Linked DNA regions of Cryptosporangium aurantiacum. The protein of the gene in region 2 interacts with the protein of the main gene of each other region in a pairwise test. Links are inferred from orthologs where the notes say so. Each region holds a gene or a part of one and is shown on either strand. Other genes may lie near its edges.

The links.
Region 1: the proteins of panC (region 2) and BUB75_RS07150 interact in binary tests that used the Escherichia coli proteins (3 or more experiments, as listed by UniProt). The link is inferred for Cryptosporangium aurantiacum from one-to-one orthologs.

What each region holds. Positions count from the first base shown.
Region 1 is NZ_FRCS01000002.1:62,149-69,071, forward strand. What follows is about bases 2,623-5,424. They hold BUB75_RS07150 (NUDIX hydrolase), read right to left. Parts: upstream 4,358-5,424; coding sequence 3,887-4,357; downstream 2,623-3,886. Other genes in these bases: BUB75_RS07140 (macro domain-containing protein), read right to left, coding at 2,623-3,082; BUB75_RS07145 (SAM-dependent methyltransferase), read right to left, coding at 3,102-3,878; BUB75_RS07155 (hypothetical protein), read left to right, coding at 4,460-4,948; iolC (5-dehydro-2-deoxygluconokinase), read right to left, coding at 4,911-5,424. Outside these bases: BUB75_RS07135 (AfsR/SARP family transcriptional regulator), read right to left, coding at 1-1,701; more of BUB75_RS07140, read right to left, coding at 2,003-2,622; more of iolC, read right to left, coding at 5,425-5,900; BUB75_RS07165 (NADPH-dependent F420 reductase), read left to right, coding at 6,011-6,685; BUB75_RS07170 (pyridoxamine 5'-phosphate oxidase family protein), read right to left, coding at 6,598-6,923.
Region 2 is NZ_FRCS01000002.1:557,701-564,812, forward strand. Bases 1,845-4,835 are described here. They hold panC (pantoate--beta-alanine ligase), read right to left. Parts: upstream 3,775-4,835; coding sequence 2,914-3,774; downstream 1,845-2,913. Other genes in these bases: BUB75_RS09390 (L-aspartate oxidase), read right to left, coding at 1,845-2,917; BUB75_RS09400 (Rossmann-like and DUF2520 domain-containing protein), read right to left, coding at 3,827-4,756. Also shown: BUB75_RS09380 (type III pantothenate kinase), read right to left, coding at 1-381; nadC (carboxylating nicotinate-nucleotide diphosphorylase), read right to left, coding at 384-1,271; more of BUB75_RS09390, read right to left, coding at 1,268-1,844; BUB75_RS44950 (DoxX family protein), read left to right, coding at 4,953-6,269; BUB75_RS09410 (sensor histidine kinase), read right to left, coding at 6,334-7,112. UniProt on the Escherichia coli protein: Catalyzes the condensation of pantoate with beta-alanine in an ATP-dependent reaction via a pantoyl-adenylate intermediate.

The sequences.
Region 1 (6,923 bases), 490 kb from region 2 along the record:
GCCGTACCGATCGCCGGCCGTCGGCCGGATCAGGTGTGCCCTGGCCAGCGCCGCCAGCGCGTCCCGGGCGTCGTCGAGGTTCTCGTCGGCGAGCGCGGCGGCGGCGTACGCGTCGAACTCCGCGCCGGGATGCAGCCCGAGCAAGCGGAACGTCCGTGCGACCGTCGCGGCGAGCCGCTGGTAGGACCAGGAGAACACGGCTCGGACGTCCGCCCGCGGGTCGCCACCGACGTCCAGCAGGTCCATCCGGGCTCGGTGGTCGGCCAGTTCGGCGACGAGGTCGGCCAGCGAGCTGCCCGGTCGCGCTCCGGCGAGCTCCGCGGCCACCCGCAGGGCCAGCGGGAGCCGGCCGCACTGCTCGGCCAGCGCCGCGGCGGCGTCCGGCTCGTCGTCGACCCGGCGGCCGATCAGCGACCGGAGCAGCGCGGTCGACTCATCGGGTTCCAGCAGGTCGAGGAGGAGCCGCTGGGCGCCGTCCACGGCGACCAGCCCGCCGAGGGTGTCCCGGCTGGTCACCAGCGTGGCGCAGGTCGGTGACCCGGGCAGCAGCGGCCGCACCTGCTCGACCGAGGACGCGTTGTCGAGCACGACGAGCAGCCGCCGGCCGGACAGCTCGGTGCGGTAGCGCGCGGCTCGCTCGTCCGGGTCGAGCGGAACGTCCCTGGCGGAGACACCGAGCGCGGTGAGGAAGCCGGCCAGGGCAGTGGCCGGCGGCACCGGCGGCTCGGTCCCGTACCCGCGGAGATCGACGTAGAGCTGCCCGTCCGGGAACCGGCTGCGGGCGGCGTGCGCCCAGCGGACGGCCAGCGCGGTCTTCCCGACCCCGGCGGTGCCGGAGACCGCGGAGACGACGACGGCGTTCGTCGTGGTGCGCAGCCGCGCGGTGAGCTCGGCGAGCGCGGCTTCGCGTCCGGTGAACGCGGGCACGTCCGCGGGTAGTTGCGCGGGAACCGGACGGCGCACGGGGTCCTTGGCCGTCTCGCGCAGGACGGCCTCGTGGGCCGCTCGCAGGTCCGGCCCCGGTTCGCATCCCAGCTCGGCGACGATCCGGGCGCGCGCTCGCGCGTAGGTGTCGAGCGCTTCGGTGGTGCGACCGGTCAAGTGCAGTCCCCGGACCAGCTCCACCAGCAACGGCTCGGCCAGCGGGGCAGCGGCGACCAGTTCGTGCAGGACGTCGACCACCGCAGCCGGGCGGCCGAGCGTGGTCTCGGTGCGCGCCCAGAGCGCCACCGCACTCCGACGTTGCTGTTCCAGCCCTTCTCGGACGGTGTCGGCCCAGGCGCCCGGCACGTCCGCCAGCGGGGGCGCTTGCCACAGCTCGAGCGCGGCCCGTAACCGGTCCGCGCGGCGCTCGTCCGGGCAGTCGTCCGCTCTGGCGTCGGCAATCAGCCGCCGGAACCGGTGCAGGTCGACGTCGTCGGGATCGGCTTGTAACGCATATCCGCCGGAACGGCGTTCGACCGCGGCGCCCAGCCCGGTGAGCGCCCGGCGGATGCGGGCGATGTGGGCGTAGAGGTTGTCCCGTGCCTTCGCCGGCGGGTCCTCACCCCAGACGCGGTCCACCAGCGTCTCCACCTGCACCGGACGACCGACGTCGACGAGCAGCGCAGCCAGTACCGTCCGGCGCTTCACCGGCCCCAGATCCACTGCACGGCCCTCGGCCGTCACCTCCAGCGGTCCGAGCAGCCGGAATCGGGGCACGTGTCTCCTCTCGGATGCGGACCGCGGCCCGACCCGAGCCGCGACGCTCTTCAGTAAACAGGTATGAACCCACCAGACAAGATTTGCGCAAGGTTTTTCGTGCATCGTTCGGTCGACAGGGCGGGTTCTCGGTTCCGTGCCGGCACGGGGCAGCACGGGACCGAGCAGACCACGGCCCTGACCCACCCAGATTTCGCCCAGTGGACGCCCCGAGCGGCGGACAGCTGGTCGGCTTCACTCGAGATACGCCGCCCGAGAGGCGCGGACGGACGAGGGGGCCGCCTGCGCCACGGGCGGCGGCCTATCCGTCGGTAACCGCCGCGAGGCCGTCGACGATCGTCCGGGCAGTGTCCGGGTAGCGCGCGACAAAGTGGACCTCCCAGCCATCGTCCCTGGCGAGTTCCGCGGCGAGCGCGACCCAGATCCAGGTGAAGCTGACGTCCTCGGCCAGACCGCCGCGTCCGGCGCCGAACAGCGGCAGGCACACCGACCGGAGCTCGGGGAACTCGGTGCGCTCGGTGCGCGCGAGCCGGAACACGTTCGCGACCGCCAGCGAGATGTGGGCCGGGTCGATGTCGTAGGCGTTCGTGCCGGGGCGGGGCGCCACCACCGCGGCGTGGTAGATCCGCAGGATGCCCCGCTGGGCCAGGTCGCCCGCGGACGTGGGCACCACGGTTCCGGGCGCGACCGTGAGCCCGGCTCGTCCGTGGCGGGCGATCCACGCTGATAGTTCGCGCGCCAGCGTGTCGTCGAGGATCTCGCCGGACGGGCCCTTGCGGGAGGCCGCGCGGCGCAGGCACGCGGAGAGCGACGTCGTGAACGTGTGCGCGAGCTCCAGGTAGGTGTTCGCGGACGAGACGATCACGTCGATGCCGGTGAGCATGTCCACCGAGCAGGTGTGCACGGTGATCGGCACGGTCCGCGAGTCGATCGGCACCGGAACGACGTGCCACGGCCCGGCCTTGTCCGGGGTGGCCTCGCCGGGGTGGTGCGGGGCCGCGAGCCGCAGGATCGCGTCGGCGGTCTCGGCGAGCACGCGTGCCTCGTAGTGCTTCCGGAACCGGTCGACGCTGACCCCGTAGATCTCCGCGCTCCGGCGTCGCCGGTCCTGGGCGGGCCAGTCACGCGTGCCGGGCCGCAGACCGAACGTGTACGCGGCGGCGTCACCGAGCCGTCCGCCGCCGAGTTCCTCGACGGCGCGGCGCACGAGGGCCTCGACGGCTGCCGGGCCCGCCCGGCCCGGCGGCGCCAGCCCGCACGCCACCGCCGCATCGAGGAGTTCGCGCGGCCGGAGCGTCCGTAACCCGACCAGCCCTTCCACGCGCAGCCGCCGCAGTTCGTCGACGAGCGCGCCGTGGCTCGGGTCCGCCGGGTACGTCATCCCCCACCCCGGCTCCAGCTTAGTTTTCCGCGACCGGCACCAGCGTCAGATAAGCCATGTTCAGGATGTTCCGGTAGCCGGCGAGCCAGCTCGCGCGATGCCGATCGGCGCGCTCCCGCAGATCCGCGGCCTCCGGGTGGGCCGGGTTCGCGGCCAGCCACTCCTCCAGGTCGGCCTGATAGCCGGATTCGAACTGCTCCCACTCGTCCTCGGTGGCCGTCTCGATCCACAGTGGCCGGAACCCGGCCGCGACCGCCAGATCGACGAGGCCCGCGAGGTCGAAGTGGTCGTGCGCGGCGGCGTCCGGCCACATCCGGGCCAGCTCGTCGTCGGTGGGCGTGCGCTGCCAGAAGCCCTCGCCGTAGAGCACCCGGCCGCCGGGGGCGACCAGGCGGCGCAGCTCGCGGAGCGCTCCGGCGAAGTCGCCGGGAGCCGCGGTCAGCGCGTGTCCCGACCCGACGCAGAGGACGACGTCCGCCGGGCCGCGGGTGGTGCCGATGCCGGACTCCTCGGCGAACTCCACCCGGCCGGACAAGCCACGGGCACCGGCGATCTCGCGGCCGCGGGCCAGGTCGTCGGCGTTGAGGTCGATACCGACGCCAGTGGCGCCCGGCGCGGCGTCCAGCAGGCGCAGCAGCAGCGCGCCCCAGCCGCTGCCGACGTCGAGCACGGTCGACGGCTCGGCCGGCGCGAGCCGGTCGACGAGCCGGTCGACGAGCCGCTGGGCGCGCTCCGGCGAGAGCGGGCTGTGGAACTCCAGGCTGCGCAGCCGTGGCGGCGCGGTGGTGTCAGGCATGCCCCTGATTATCCGAAGCCGTACGGGACCACCGGCGTCAGTGTGCCGTCGCGCCAGCGCTCCAGCACGTGCCGCTCGTGCGGCACCACCGGATCCGGCAGGGCGTCGAGCGCCACCCACCGCAGCTCAGCGGCGCGATCGGGCTCGCGCCGGTCCGGTTCGCCGTCCCACCGTCGGCACTCGAAGAAGAAGTCGACCCGTTCGTCGACCGCCGCGCGGGTGTTCCGGGTCCTGTGCATCACGCAGAGCGGCACCAGATCGTCCGGCCGAACCTGAACACCGAGTTCCTCTGCTGCTTCCCGGCAGGCCGCGTCGAGCACGGATTCGCCTGCTTCGACGTGCCCGGCCGCGCCGATCGCCCAGTGGCCGTCGAGGAAGCCGGTGTTCTGCCGCAGTTGCATGAGCACCCGGTCGTCGTCGCCGCGCCGGAGGAGCACGTAGGCCGCAGGCACCACCGCAAATCGTCGTCGCCACCGCACGGGGTGAGCCTAATTCCCGGGCGCGTCGGACGGCGTTGAAACCGACGCCCCTAATAATGCGGAACGGGGGAAATGTCCAGCATTCGTCGGGGGGAACAGAGCATGTTTCGGAGCACCGCTGTCGCCACGCCGGCCGCCGTCGTGGCGCTGGCCGCCGTCGTGACCGGCGTCCTGGCCGGGTGCGAGTCGACCCCCGAGCCACCGGAGGAGTCCGCCGCCGCGCAGGCCGTCCTCCCGGAACAGGAACAGGACGAACCGGAGATCACGCTGATCGGCAAGACGTGGCAGCCGGTGGACTTCACCGGGTGCGCGGTCCCGTGGGGCCTCGCCGTGATGGTCGAGGACGCAGGCATCACCCAGCGCGAGTTCACGTTCCACTCGGGCGGATCGATCACCGTGCGGCAGGTCGAGTCGCCGCGCAGCCCGGACACCGCCGACACGTACTCGCTGGCCTATTCGCGGGACGGATCGACGCTGAACATCCGGGCCGGGCTCGGCGTCGACTCCTGGACGATCCGGGAGCTGACGCTGGCCCGGCTGCTCGTGGAGGACGTCAACGGCCACCGGTGCTGGCTGCGCCGGATCGGCTGACGTCCCCCAGCAGTTGCTCGACCTCGTCGGCGCTCGGCATCGCGTCCGCACACGCCAGGCGCGAGGCGACGAGCGCGCCCGCGGCATTGCAGAACCGCATCGTGTACTCCAGGTCCCAGCCGCTGAGCAGGCCGTGGCAGAGCGCACCACCGAACGCGTCGCCCGCGCCGAGCCCGTTGACGACCTCGACCGGGACCGGCGGGACCTCGACCTCCCCGCTCCGGTCGGACGCCAGCACACCGGCCGGCCCCTGTTTCACGATCGCGAGGTCGACGCCCCGGTCGTGGAGCGCCGCCGCGGCCTCCCGTGGCACACGGACGCCGACCGCGGTCTCACACTCGTCGAGGTTGCCGACCGCGACGTTGACGTGCGGCAGGGCTTCGGCGATTCGGCGCCCGGCCAGCTCACGGGACGCCCAGAACATCGGGCGGTAGTCCAGGTCCAGAACCGTGATGCCGTTCCGCCCGCGGGCATCGAGCGCCGCCAGCGTGGCCGAGCGGCTGGGCTCCTGGGACAGGCCGGTGCCGGTCACCCAGAACACGTCGGCGCGCCGGACCGCGTCCAGATCCAGCTCGTCGGCGCGGATCTGCAGGTCGGGCGCGGTCGGAAGCCGGTAGAAGTACAGCGGGAAGTCGTCCGGCGGGAAGATCTCGCAGAACGTCACCGGCGTCGGTAAGCCCTCGACCGGGGTGACGTACCGATCGTCGACGCCGAACCGGCGCAGCGCGTCGTGCAGGAACTCGCCGAACGGATCGGCCCCGGTGCGGGTGATCACCGCACTCCGGCGCCCGTAGCGGGCGGCGGCCACCGCGACGTTCGTCGCGCTACCGCCCAAGTACTTGCCGAACGTCTCGACCTCGCGCAACGAGCGGCCGACCTGGAGCGGGTAGACGTCCACCCCGATCCGGCCCATCGTCAACACGTTCAGCTGAGCCGGGGCTTCGTTGTCCACAGCCGCCTCCTTCGCGCCGCCTGCGAGCTTCCTCCGCGCGCAATTTCATGTCAAGACATACGGACAAAGGCCGGGGAATGCGGGGCGCGGTACCCGAGTTGGCGCTGGTTATGACGACTGTGGGATTCATCGGCAGCGGACACATCGGCGGCACCGTCGCCCGGCTCGCCGTCGCGGCCGGGTACGACGTGGTGCTGAGCAACTCGCGCGGGCCGGAGACGCTGGCAGACCTGGTAGCCGAACTCGGGCCGCGAGCCCGAGCGGCCACCGCGAGCGAGGCCGCCGCGGCGGGCGACCTGGTCGTGGTGTCGATCCCGCTGGGGGCGTACCAGAAGGTGCCAGTCGAGCCGCTGGCGGGCAAGCCGGTCATCGACACGAACAACTACTACCCGCAGCGCGACGGCCAGATCCCCGAGCTCGACGACGCCTCGACCACAAGCAGCGAACTCCTTCAGCGGCACCTGCCGACGTCGCACGTCGTCAAGGTGTTCAACAACATCTTCTGGAGGTCGCTGCACTCGCTCGCGCGCCCCGCGGGCGCGCCGGACCGGTCCGCCCTCGCCGTCGCCGGTGACGACGCGGACGCCAAGGCCACCGTGGTCGGATTCCTCGACGCGATCGGGTACGACGCGGTGGACGCCGGGCCGCTGGCCGAGGGCGCGCGTTACCAGCCGGGCACGTTCGCCTACGGCGGTATCTACGCGGGCGACTCGCTGGAGGACGCCGTCCGCGGCCCCGCCGAGAAGGTGCGTGCCGCGCTCGCCGGGCGGGCCGCAACCGGCTGACGGGGCTGTTCGGGGTAGTACAGCTCGTCGAACAGCACCCACCGGGCCACGGCGATCTCGTACAGCCGGTGCGGCGTCAACCCGGCCGCCAGCGCTTCGGGCGCGATCGCGTCCGAAGCCTCCGGCCAGCGGCTCGCGTAGCCGGCGATCTCGTCGTCGATACCGACGGTCGGTAGCTCGCGCGCCTCACCGACGAACGTCACGCCACGGACGTCCTGCTCGATGCCCTCCAGCTCGA
Region 2 (7,112 bases):
GTCGACGACGACGGCAGGGCCCCCGTAGAGGTGGTACGTCGCCAGCGTGTTCATGATCCGGTCCGACCCGACCTCTTTCGGGTTGTCCATCACGATCGACACGCCGGTCCGGACGCCCGGCTCGATGATCATCGTCGGGATGTCGCCGTAGTACCGGTCGAGCATCGACCGCAGCTCGCGCAGCGTCGCCGGCACGGTCGAGCACGCCGAGACGCCGGTGATCTGCACGGCCTCGCTCTCCAGCAGGCCTCGGAACAGCAGCGCCAGCTCGTCCGCGGTCATCCGGCTGTCGGTCCGCACCCGCCACGAGTGCACGAGCTTGTCCCCGTCGAACGTGGCGAGAACGATGTTCGTGTTACCGACGTCGATGGTCAGCAGCACCGCTAGGCACCTTCCGGACGGGGACGTAGATCGAGGGCGATGTCGAGGATCGGGGACGAGTGGGTGAGCCCACCGACCGAGAGGTAGTCGACGCCGGTCTCGGCGTACTCCCGGGCCCGGTCGAGGGTCAGGCCGCCGGTCGCCTCGAGTTCGACCTTGCCGCCGACCGCGGCCACGACCTCGCGCAGCTGCGCCGGCGGCATGTTGTCGAGGAGCAGGAACGTCGCACCGGCGTCGACGGCTTCGATCGCCTCGGCGACGGTGTCGACCTCGACCTGCACGAGCACGTCCGGGAACGCCGCCCGGACGGCGTCGAAGGCCGCGGTGATCGAACCCGCCGCGAACTTGTGGTTGTCCTTGATCATCGCGACGTCGTAGAGGCCCATCCGCTTGTTGGTGCCCCCACCGGCCCGGACGGCGTACTTCTCCAGCGGACGCAGCAGCGGCGTCGTCTTGCGGGTGTCGAGCACCTGCGCGCCCGTCCCCTCGATCGCCTCCGCCCACCGGCGGGTATGGGTCGCGATGCCGCTGGCCCGGGAGAGCAGGTTCAGCGCGGTGCGCTCGGCGGTGAGCAGCGCCCGCGTCGGCCCGGTGACCGTCGCGACCACGTCGCCGCGCTCCACCGCGCTGCCGTCGGCGACGTGGGCCTCGAAGGAAGCGGCTCCGGCCGTCTCGAACACCGCCAGGGCCACCGGCAGCCCGGCGACCACACCGGACTCCCGCGCCACCACGTCCACGATGTCGACCTGTTCGGCCGGGATCGTGGCCACGCTCGTCACGTCGACGCCGTCCGGGCCGCCCAGGTCCTCGGCCAACGAGCGGGCCACCAGGTCGCGCACCCAGGCGGGGTCGAGACCGGCCTCCTGGAACTTCTCGTCCAGCGAACTCATGTCATCGCCTCGTACGTCTCGGTCAGCGCGCCGTCGGGCGCGATCGCGGCCAGCAGGTGCCCTCGCCACGCGTCGACGGCGTCGGGGAAGTCTTCGCGCCAGTGGCAGCCGCGGGTCTCTTCGCGGGCCAGCGCGGCGCCGACCAGCGCGGTCGCGACCGTGTGGAGGTTCGTGACCTCCCAGTTCACCGGGCGTGGGTCCATCGAGCGCTTGCCGCCGAGCTGGGTGAGGGTTTCCATGGTGGACCGGAGCGAGTCAGCGGAGCGCAGTACCCCCGCGCCCCGGACCATCGCGTGCTGCAGGTCTTCCCGCACGGTGGACGACACCACGAAGTGTTCGAGCCCGCTGCCCTCGACGTCGACCGGCTCGGCCTGGGGCGGCAGGTCCTTCGCGAGGTCGGCGCCGATCCGCCCGGCGAACACCAACCCCTCCAGCAGCGAGTTCGAGGCCAGCCGGTTCGCGCCGTGCACGCCGGTGCACGCCACCTCGCCGCAGGCGTATAGACCGGGGACGCTGGTTCGCCCGCGCAGGTCGGTGCGGACACCGCCGGACGCGTAGTGCGCGGCGGGCGCCACCGGCACCAGGTCGGTGACCGGATCGATGCCGGACTGGCGGGCCCGCGCCAGGATCGACGGGAATCGGTGCTCGAGGAAGTCAGCACCGAGGTGGCGGGCGTCCAGCCAGACGTGCTCGACGCCCTCGGCGAGCATCTCCCTGGTGATGTTCTTCGCGACGACGTCCCGGGGCGCGAGCTCGGCCAGCTCGTGCCGCCCGACCATGAACCGTTCGCCGGCGCCGTTGCGGAGGTAGGCGCCCTCACCGCGCATCGCCTCGCTCACCAGCGGTTGCTGGCCAGCCGGGGCGTTCGCCCCCAGGTACAGCGCCGTCGGGTGGAACTGGACGAACTCCAGGTCGGTGACGACGGCTCCGGCGCGCAGCGCGAGCGCGACCCCGTCGCCGGTGGAGACGGCCGGGTTCGTGGTGGACGCGAAGACCTGTCCGAGCCCGCCGGTCGCGAGCACGACGGCCCTGGCCAGCACCGCGCCGACGCCGTCCTCGGAACCCTCGCCGAGCACGTGCAGGCTGACCCCCGCCGCCCGCCCGTCGGCGCCGGTGAGCAGGTCGAGCACGAGCGCGTGCTCGATCAGCCGGATGCCGGCGTCGCGGTGGATGGCGGCGTGCAGCGCCCGCTGCACCTCGGCACCGGTGGCGTCGCCGCCCGCGTGCACGATCCGGTTCGCGTGGTGGCCGCCCTCGCGGGTCAGCATCAGCGAGCCGTCCGGGTTGCGGTCGAACTCCGCGCCGACCCGGATCAGCTCGTGCAGCCGCGCCGGGCCCTCGCGGGTGAGGACGTCCACCGCGGCCGGGTCGCACAGCCCGACGCCGGCGATCAGCGTGTCCTGCGCGTGCGCCGCGGGGGTGTCGAGCGGGTCGAGCACGGCCGCGATGCCGCCCTGCGCCCACCTGGTCGAGCCGTCGTCGATGTTGACCTTGGTCACGACCACGACCGACAGGCCCGCCTCCCGCGCGTGCAGCGCGGCGCAGAGCCCGGCGACCCCGGATCCGATCACGCAGACGTCCGCGGTGACGGTCCAGCCCGGTGACGGTGCGAGCAGCCGCCGCGGGGCGGTGCCGGCAGCCTTCATCGGGTATTCCGCTCGCCTAGCAGCACCGGGCCGTTGTCGATCAGGCGGGTCGTGCCGACCTTGGCGGCCAGCAGCAGCCGCGCCGGGCCGGTCTCCGGCGCGGCGCCCAGGTCGGGAGCGGTGACGACCGCGTAGTCGAGGTCGATCCCCTCGGTGCTGCCCAGCAGGTCACGGGCGGCTGTCTCGACGGCGTCCGCACCACCGGGGGCGGCCTCTGCGCCTGCGCGCAGTGCGGCGGCCAGCGCGAGCGCGGTCGTCCGCTCGGGCTCGGACAGGTACCGGTTCCGGCTGGAGAGCGCCAGCCCGTCCGGTTCGCGGACGGTCGGCACGCCCACGACCTCGATGTCCAGGTCGAGGTCGCGCACCATCTGCCGGACCAGCGCCACCTGCTGGTAGTCCTTCTCACCGAAGAAGACGACGTCGGGACGGGTCAGGTTGAGCAGCTTCAGGACGACCGTGAGCACGCCGTGGAAGAAACCGGGGCGGCTGGCGCCCTCCAGGATCTCGCCCAGCGGCCCCGGGTTGACCCGCGTGTTCGGCTGCCCGTTCGGGTACATGACGTTCACGGTCGGGGCGAACACCACGTCGACGTCCTCGCGCGCGCAGATCCCCAGGTCACCCTCGAGCGTCCGGGGATAGCGGTCGAAGTCCTCGTTGGGACCGAACTGCAGCGGGTTGACGAAGATCGTCGCGATGACGGTGGCGGCGCGGGCCCTGGCCTGGCGCAGCAGCGCGGCATGGCCCTCGTGGAGGGCGCCCATCGTCATCACGACGGCAACCGGACCGTCCGCCCGGTCACGCGCGCGGGCCAGCGACTCCCGGTCGGTGACCACGACCGGCGTGCGTACTGCAGCCATGGCTAACTCCTTTCCTGCGCGGCCCGACGGGCTCCACCGCCGTGAGGGCCCGTCACGTCGACGCGGAGTGCTCACCGAGCACGTCGAGGAGGTTTTCGGCGGCGGCCGGGTCGAGCCGGCCGGCGGCGATCGCCCGGTCGGCGGTGCGGCGGGCCATGGCCAGGTAACCGGCGACCGCGCTCGGCTGGCGTCCGCGCAGGGCTTCGAGATGTCCGGCGACGGTTCCGGCGTCGCCACGGGAGACCGGGCCGGTCAGCGCGGCGTCCCCGGAGCGCAACGCGTTGTCCAGCGCCGCACCGGCCAGCGGCGCGAGCGCCAGCGCGGGCTGCTCGACGCCCGCCGCGCGCAGCAGGTCGGCCGCGTCGTTGATGAGCGTGACCAGGTGATTCGCGGCGACGACCAGGGCGGCGTGGTAGAGCGGACGCCGGCTGTCCTCGACCCAGATCGGCTCGCCGCCCATCTCCAGGACCAAGGCCTCGCCGACCGGGCGCAGCTCCGGCACCGTCGTGACGCCCCAGTGCGTCCCGGTGAGCCGGTTCTCGTCCTCGTCGCGGCCGCTGAACGTCATGATCGGGTGCAGCGCGAGCGGCAGAGCGCCCGCGCGGATCGCCGGCTGTAGGACGCTCAGCCCGTGGGCACCGGAGATGTGCATGACCAGCTGACCCGGGCGGAACGCGCCGACCTCGGCGAGTCCGGTGACCAGCGATTCCAGGGCGTCGTCCGGGACCGCCAGCAGCGCCAGGTCAGCGGCGGCCACCACGGCGTCCGGGGGAACGATCGGCGTGCCGGGCAGACGCCGGGCCGCGCGGTCGAGGGAGGCGCTGCTCACCGCGGAGAGCGCCACCGTGCGGTGTCCGGCGCGGGCCAGCGCGGGGGCCAGCACCGATCCGGCGCGGCCTGCGCCGACGAGACCGACAGCGAGCCGTCCGGGCCGGTCGGTCGGGGACGACCGCTCCGGTGGGGAGCCGTGCGAGTGATCCATGATCCAGTCCTCGGACGCGGGGTACCGGTCGCGGCAAGTATGCGCGAGCACCGACCGCCGAGGTAGAGCGTGTCGGGTGTGTCACAGCACCGTTACCGCCGTCAACTTTTGTCAGTGTTCCACTGACCGAATTACACCACTTGCCGGAATTGGAGTATTCATCTATTAATGAGATGAAGGCGACTAAGGAGGCTGTATGGCTCGCGCCAGAACGGTGCCCCGCCACACTGCTGGCCCGGCAAAATCGGGTCAGCAGTCGCCGGACGTCGCTGCGGAGCAGCGAGAACAGACGGACGAGCGGAACGGCTCCGCTGGCGCGACGACCGGGCGGCACGGTCGTCGAGCGGCGAACCACGAGCATCACTCGATGTTCGAGGAGCGGTCGGTGCTCGACGCGCTGTGGAGTGCGGTGGTGGCTGCACCGACGAGCGTGATGCCGCCACCGGCCCCCGAGCCGGCCGCCGCGGAGGACGACACGCCACCCGCACCGGAAGCCCTCGCCGCCCCGCCGGCCGCCGCGACGCCCGTGCCGGTGGCGTCCGCCGCCCCGGAGCCGTTCGTGCCGGTCCTCGGCCGGCCGGTCATGCCGGGTCCGGTGGCGATGCCCACCACGATGCCCACCCCGCCGAAACCCGCGCCGACGCCGGATCCGGCGGACACCGCGCTGGCCGCGGGTATGCCGGGCATGGCCCCGCCGACGATGCCGCCACCGGCGACCCGAGCGCAGCCCGCGCCGCCGACCCACGCAGCTCCCCACGGGGCTGCCCCCCACACGGCAGCCCCCCACACAGCAGCCCCCCACACGGCACCCGGCCCAGCGGCACCGGGCCCAGCGGCGTCCGACTCAGCGGCAACCGCCCACGGACCGCACCCCGAGCACGCCGCCCCGCCCCGCGCGACCGGACCGTTCGACCTCAGTTACGCCGCCCAACCGTCCACCAATCGAACCATCTGGGCAGGGCCCCGCCACGCGGCACCGCCCGACTGGACCTCCACCAGCGCACTCCTCACGATCGAGACGCCGGCCGCGGTCGCCGACGCCGGCCTGCTCGTCCTACGGCTCGTCGTCGGCCTCACGATGGCCGCGCACGGCGCGCAGAAGGCGTTCGGCCTGTTCGGCGGCGACGGCCTCGGACCGACCGCCGACGGGTTCTCCGCGCTCGGCTACCAGCCCGGCGCCCTGTTCGCGCTGGCCGCGATCGTCGGCGAGCTGTTCGGCGGGCTGTTCCTCGCGATCGGCCTGCTCACCCCGCTCGCGGCGGGCGGCATCATCGGCGTCACGGTGAACGCGATGGTGGCGGTGAACCTCGGCAACGGCTTCTTCGCCAGCCACGACGGCATCGAGTTGCCGCTCATCCTCAGCGGGGGCGCGCTCGCGCTGCTGCTCACCGGGCCAGGACGATACGCGGCCGACGCGCGCATCCCGTTCTTCAACGGCGCCGCCGTCCAGTGTGCTGCCGCGGGCATCGCACTACTCGCGATGCTCACCAGCCTTGGCGCTCACCTGCTCTGAGGGAGCGACCTGCCCGTGACGCCTTGACGATTCGGCAACGGCCCAGAGCCGGATCGTCAAGGCGTCAATCTGTCTCCGGCGGCTGCGAGAGCGGCAGGCGGACGCTCGCCACCAGCCCGTGCGGCTCCACGTCGCTCAGGACGATGGACCCGGCGTGGCGGCGCACGATCTCGCGGGCGATCGCGAGCCCCAACCCCGCGCCGCCGCTGTCCCGATCCCGCGCGTCGCCGGTCCGGGTGAAGCGCGCGAACACCCGTTCCCGATCCGCCGCCGGAATCCCCGGACCGTCGTCCACCACGTCCAGCCGGGCCTGCTGCCCGTCGGACGCCACCCGCACCTCCACGCCCGTGTCGGCGTACCGCACCGCGTTCTCGACCAGGTTCGTCACGACCCTCGTCAACGCGTCCTCATCACCCTCGACGACCGCGGACGCCGCACCCGGCCGGTCGGCCCGCACCACCGGCACGCGCGCCCCCGTTGCCCGGCCGGTCACCGCGTCCGCGACGACCGTCAGCTCCACCGGCTCGGCCGGGCGACGCTGCACCGGACCGTCGTCCATGCGCGCCAGCAGCAGCAGATCGTCGACGAGACGCGTCAGCCGTTCGACGTCGGCGAGCAGGTCAGCGGTGTCCGCCGGAACCGACGTCACCTCAGCCACCTCGATCTGCGTCCGAAGGCTGGCCAGCGGGCTGCGCAGCTCGTGGGCGGCGTCCGCGACGAACGCGCGCTGGCGCGCCCGGGCGGCGTCCAGACGGGCCAGCATGCTGTTCAGCGTGATCGCGAGGCGGTAGATCTCGTCCTGCGCGCGGGGCACCGGGAGCCGAGCGGCGTCCCCCGACCCGG